2 regions of the Lysinibacillus sp. FSL K6-0102 genome follow, and region 2 is predicted to be linked to the other one. Evidence: riboswitches for the same ligand, from Rfam matches in the RefSeq annotation. Region 2 holds a riboswitch; the other holds the start of a gene.
What was found. Region 2 has a riboswitch for FMN ahead of ribE (riboflavin synthase). Riboswitches for the same ligand answer to the same signal wherever they lie in the genome.
Positions count from the first base shown of each region.

Region 1: it holds a riboswitch for FMN, as region 2 does, so the genes downstream of both, NYE73_RS06145 (ECF transporter S component) here and ribE (riboflavin synthase) in region 2, are expected to answer to the same signal.

Region 1 is NZ_JBBOPH010000001.1:1,302,324-1,305,541, reverse strand. Features, by position in the region: gene NYE73_RS06150 (sodium-dependent transporter) at 1-568, opposite strand, end outside; gene NYE73_RS06145 (ECF transporter S component) at 788-1,375, opposite strand; FMN riboswitch at 1,593-1,778, opposite strand; gene NYE73_RS06140 (RNA polymerase subunit sigma) at 1,922-3,208, opposite strand; gene sigX (RNA polymerase sigma factor SigX) at 3,205-3,218, opposite strand, start outside.
Region 2 is NZ_JBBOPH010000001.1:1,663,581-1,666,798, reverse strand. Features, by position in the region: gene ribH (6,7-dimethyl-8-ribityllumazine synthase) at 1-269, opposite strand, end outside; gene ribB (3,4-dihydroxy-2-butanone-4-phosphate synthase) at 285-914, opposite strand; gene ribE (riboflavin synthase) at 939-1,577, opposite strand; FMN riboswitch at 1,777-1,902, opposite strand; FMN riboswitch at 2,019-2,144, opposite strand; gene NYE73_RS08225 (YibE/F family protein) at 2,365-3,218, shown strand, end outside.

The DNA of each region.
Region 1 (3,218 bases), 360 kb from region 2:
CACGCACAACAAGGACAATAAACATTATGAAAAGTAACGGCATCATCCATTTATTGGCCTTTTCAATCCCATTTTGTACACCTAATGAAATCACAAGTACGTTGGCTAATGTAAACAACACTAGACCAACTAGCGTAATCCAAGGCGTGCCTATAATTTTTCCAAATAATTCAGCAGGATCTACTGCTGGATCAATTACCGCGCCAGCTACACCTAGCCCGCTATAAATAAAGATCCAACCTCCAACAACGCTATAAAAAGTTAATAATAAAAAACAGCCTAGCACGCCCATTCGACCAATCCAGGCCCATCCTGGCTTAGTTGGAGCAATTTTTTTATACGCTGTTACAGCCTCGGATTGTGTACCACGTCCTAAAACATACTCGGACAATAACATCGGTAGTCCTATTAACAAGGTAAATAACACAAAGATAAGGAAAAATGCTCCTCCACCACTTTGTCCTGTTACATAGGGAAGTTTCCAAATTGCCCCTAGTCCGATCGCCGCACCAGCTGACGCTAAAATAAAACCTAATTTACTAGACCATTGTCCTTTTTTTCCACTCATCTCTTCAAACTCCTCAAACATTCTAAACTCTTCTCTATTTTACATGAAAATATAGCTTTCGACTAGATTATAATTATAAAGTACTAGTTAGCTTTTTTACCCCATTACTTTTTTCTATATTTATCCGTTAGTTTTGCCTTTCTATTCTTCACACCTTTCCCTATCCATCATTCCTTCCAACAAAAAACCTCAGGTATGTTCACCCGAGGTTAGTAAAAATTATTTTGTTATATAGATAGAACGCTGGCGGTCGATCCACTTGCGCATAGTTGTAAATAAAAACGCCATAATAGCCGTTAATAAAATACCTTTCACAATGTTAAATGGTAAAATCCCAGCGATAATCATTTTATAAAGTGAGTCACCTACAACAGGTTCCATTCCTAAGAAGTATGTGTACATCGGTAAAAATACTGCGTAGTTTAAAATACTCATCCCTACTGCCATTACGACTGTTCCTGTCGCTAAACCTCCAACAAGACCAGCAATTGTTTTAAAGCGATTAAAAATAAGGCTTACAGGCAAAATAAATAAAATACCTGTTGCAAAGTTGGCAATATGACCTACTGGCACACCTGTTGGCGTTCCAGAGAAAATCCAATCCAATACATTTTTAAATAATTCTACTAAAATACCAGCTACAGGCCCCATTGTGATGGCTGCTATTAATGCAGGCATATCACTAAAGTCGACTTCCAAGAATGCTGGGAATGGTGGAATTGGGAAATTAAAAAGCATTAATAAAAACGAAATACTGCTCAGCATGCCAATCGTAATAAACGATTGAAGTTTAACATTTTTCTTCATAGAAAACTCTCTCCTCTTTGCTGATTCAATCTCGCAAGAAGAAAGGTGACGATCTTTCAATTGTTAGCACGAAAAAACCCTTATGCATAAAGAGCACAAGGGAGAAAGGCATGACGAATAAGCGTCAATTTAAACTATTTTTGAGCACTGTTTAAAAAGCCATACAAAAAAAGCGCTCGGTCATAGTTTATTTCATAACAATGAATGACGATCGTACCTCCATCTTCTCCCATCCAGACTTTAACTGTCGGCCTCGGAATTACACCAAGTCAGCCATGCAAATAAATTTGCACAGGTCGCGGGCTGAAGAGCGAAGCATAAACCATTCGAGTTAATGGAAACATTAACGGTTCACCACTCTATTACCGCCGGTCGGGATTTTCACCCTGCCCCGAAGATGAATCATATTATTTTATACTACAACCTTACTATAATTAATTATTAAGAAAAAGTAAATAGTTCTGCTTAAAAAATTCCGATTAGATTTGTAAGTATTGTAAAAATGGAGCATTCCATGTTACAGGAATGCTCCATTTTTGATTTTGACTAAGGCATATATTGTTTATTTGGCCCCACAGGCTTGGGCAAATACGTTTTTAAATCGAATCCTTCCCAGCTTTCTTGGACCACATTATCCAAGCGTAATTGTTGGTCAAAGCTAGCAGCAGTTAACATCATAGCTTCAATCAATTGGGTAGCGCGAATTGGCTCCATCGATGCTAAATCTAAGGGAATATCGAATGTTACGACTACACCTTCTGCTTCCTCTTTCACGGTATATGTTACATTTTCAGGAACCACTGTTACATAAACATCATCATTTTTGTTTTTCATTAGTGTAAGTGCCTCTGTAACATTAGCAAATGTTTGACGGAAATCTGGTGACAGGTATTCTGCCCCACTACCATCTTGGTATAAATAATAATTAAAATGCTTGGCGTTTGTTAATGACATGGCTTGACTTGGCTCACCCTCCTGAGAAAACTCATAAGGTGTGCCATCTTCATTTTGAATCTCAACTTCCGTATATTCAGAATCCGAGAAGGTATCCTCTAAAGTCCCTTTGTACTCATTAACGGTAGCTGATGCAACATCATAGTCATTGTCCTTTGGTAATACGTGGACAAGCTTGTCTTCCTTCTCCTTCAGTTCACCTTTAAAAGGATGATAATCCGTAAACCCTTTGGCTTCTTCATCTATTTGAGGAGCATATTTTTCATACATCTGTAGGGTAGAAGGCTTTTCTGTTCCAAAATCAGTTGCTACACGCTCATTTGGTATCACATATGTCATTGGAACACTTTCTGCATCGCGTCCTGCCAAACCAATACGGAAAACGACAGCATCTTTCACATCTTCCTCATAGACAGACGACCGTAAAGATAGCATACGCTCATGCTCCGATACAATACTGGATTGAAGTGCCTCATCCTGGGTAGCTGCCTCTTTAGCAGAACGATCTTCCTGTAACGTAGAGTAATTAGCCGTTTCTGGCGTACTAGCTAGATCTTTTTGGCTAGCGTCATTATTCATGAACATGAAGCCAACGAGTACCGTTATCACGAAAACTGCTGCTACACTCGTAAAAATCGGCATTTTTCGGAACTTAAATCGTGATGGTCGTTCATCTTGTATTAAAGATTTACTTTCTTGTTGTGCTTCTTCATTCTCTATAGGTTGTTGTATCGCTTCTTGTAGGTGACTATTATCCTGCAAGCGAGCATCTGCCATTAACCGATTTAATATTTCTTCTTTTGAACGGCGGTCAGAAAGCTTAGGGGCATTGTTCAAGACATGTTCAAGCTGTTCATCATCAAATGGCTTATGCGTCATTGCCGTTTCG
Region 2 (3,218 bases):
TAGTGTGTTGTAGAGCCACGAATAACAGTACCTAAACCAATAATAGCATCATATTTCTTCGTTTCTGCCAGTTGTTTCGCTATAAAAGGAACTTCAAAAGCTCCTGGCACCCATGCAACATCAATAGATGCAGAATCAACCCCATGACGAGTTAAACCATCCATTGCCCCATCCAATAATTTGCTAGTAATAAACTCATTAAAACGACCCACTACTACTGCAATTTTCAAATCCGTTCCAATTAATTGTGCTTCAAATGTTTTACCCATTGTTCCTTCTCCTTTTTACATAGAAATTTTAGTTTTATTAGTGGATAATTGTTTACGATAAGCAACCAATGCTTCTATCGAGATCATTTTTAAGCCATGATGTGCAGCGTAATTTGTTAGTTCTTCAAACCGAAGCATGTGCCCATCATCACCCATAATTTCGCAAATAACACCTGCAGGTACGCTATGACAAAGCTTCGCTAGATCAATAGTGGCCTCCGTGTGCCCTCTCCGTTCCAGCACTCCTTGCTCTTTCGCAATCAACGGAAAAATATGGCCTGGTCGACGAAAATCAGTTGGCTTAGCTTGCTTTTCTATCATTCTTTGTATCGTTAGCGCACGCTCAAAGGCGCTAATCCCTGTCGTTGTTTCTACATGATCAATACTTACCGTAAATGCGGTTTGATGGTTATCTGTATTGTGCTGAACCATTGGATATAAATCTAGCTTTTGTGCAAGCTGCTGCGAAATCGGCGTACAAATTAAACCTCTACCATTGGTTGCCATAAAGTTGATTGTTGCTGGTGTGATGAATTCAGCGAGTGCCAGAAGATCTCCTTCATTTTCTCGATCTTCATCATCAACCACCACAATCATATTGCCCTGCTTTAAATCCTCTATGGCTTCTTCAATTGAATGTAGCACGATGATCAACTCCTATTCTGTGATTTAAAAACCATGTTGTGCTAAATAATCTCTTGTAATAGCTAGCGTTGTTTGCCCCTTTTTTAATTGCCCTATAATGTATTTTCCAACTAAATCGGTTTCGATATTAACGATTGCTCCAACCCTCTTCATACCTAAAACGGTTTCTTTGTAAGTATGAGGAATAAGTGAAATTGTGACACTATTGGCTTCAACATGAAAAAGGGTTAAGCTTGTGCCATCAATTGTTATGGAACCCTTTGGAATACAAAAGTTGGTTAGCTCCTCTGACATTTCGATATCAATATATACGGCGTTTGCTACTGGACGTTTGCGCAAAATTTTGCCGACTCCATCAACATGACCAGCAACAAAATGGCCACCAAATCGCCCATTAGCAGGCATGGCACGCTCCAAATTAACAGAATCACCTATTGCCAGCTGCTGTAGATTTGTTGCTTTGACTGTTTCAGGCATAACATCCATCGTAAGCTGCTGTTGTGTGAAATTTGTCACCGTTAAACAAACTCCATTGACCGCTATACTGTCACCAAGCTTGACATCCTCCGTTATCTTGGCTGATTGAACCGTAATTTTCATACTGTCCCGATCGCTTTGCAAGGCTTTTATGATACCAATATCCTCTACAAGTCCTGTAAACATTCCATCACCTACTCTACTTTATTAGCACTTCTATCCTTAACTTTTAAAGTTGATCCACCTGTTTTTGTGCCTTATCCTTCTCCCTTCTCTCGTTAGCAATAAAAAATAAAAACCCCTTTACATCAAAGGGGTTTTGGGAGTATAAGACATCAACAAATAAGCCTAGTTGAAAACAATTTTTTCATAGACCGTCATCTCATTCGTTCTTCTCCCATCCAGACTATCACTGTCGGTTTTGGATTTGCACCAAATCAGCTTGCGCTCACGGACTTTGAATTGCTTCATCACCGCCGATTGGGAATTTCACCCTACCCCGAAGAACATCTTCTATTCGATTGTAGCTAAATAAAAAAACTTCCCACAAGATGATTGGGAAGTTTTGTAATAAATGCATAGTCAAATAAACCTTCTAAATTAGTATCAATTTAAAAAGTTCGCATTTTTACCCTTCTCCCATCCAGACTGTAACTGTCGGTTTTGGATTTGCACCAAATCAGCTTGCGCTCACGGACTTTGAATTGCTTCATCACCGCCGATCGGGAATTTCACCCTACCCCGAAGAATATTTTTATTTAGCTAATCTTACGATAACACTATTTTATTATATTATCCATCCTTCTTTTTAAATTTTTTTCGAAGCATAAATTTTAAACAGTTCTGACTCGACTTGAAAAATGTAAAAGATATTATTAAAATGATGACATTTAACCTGTTTATGGAACTTCTTAATCAAAAAAACGTTCCTTTACAAGTGACTATTCAGTCTAGCAGTTTGGAGGTCATTTACTTGACATTTTTTAAAAATATACCTTTTAAACAAGCTATTTTCTATGCCCTATTAGCACTCTGTTGTGGGGTTTCGATCGTTTTCGTACATCATAACGAACAATTTTATGATCGACCGATAGCGGAAATAACGCAAGTGGATGTAACAGCATCAGAACCCATGACAGATATGTATGAAAATGAGGATTTTTTGTTTACACAGGAGATTATGGCCATTATCAAAAATGGTCAGCATAAGGGGCAATCCATTCATTTGACGAATGACTATTCTTCGTCTGGTGCTTTTGATCAAGAATACCATGTAGGCAATGAAATCTTTGTCACGCTAGATGATCGCAAAACACAATCTGTTTTAACAGGAACCATTCTCGATTTAAAACGAGATCAAACCATGGTAATGATTGCATGGATTTTTATTTTTGCCCTACTTATTGTAGGTAAAAGACAAGGCTTATTTTCTATCATTAGTTTGAGTGTCAATGCTGTGATTTTATCATTCGCATTAGATCTTTATGTGAAGCATGGGGGCGTAAGCCTGTTATTAGTCAGCGGCATTTGCGCCCTGCTATTTACGATTATTTCGCTACTACTTATTAGTGGATTGCATACAAAAACATATGTAGCCATCGTGTCCACACTTTTAGGCACTGTTATAGCGCTTATCATAAGCTCTATTGTAATGTGGTTGACAGGTGAAAATGGTCTTCGTTATGAAGAAATGCAATTTTTAACACGTCCCTATCGTACTGTCTTTATGGCAGGTTTATTTATTGGCTCACTTGGGGCAGTAATGGATGTTTCTATTACAATGGCTTCCTCAATTTTTGCTTTATACGAGCAAGATCCTACAATCTC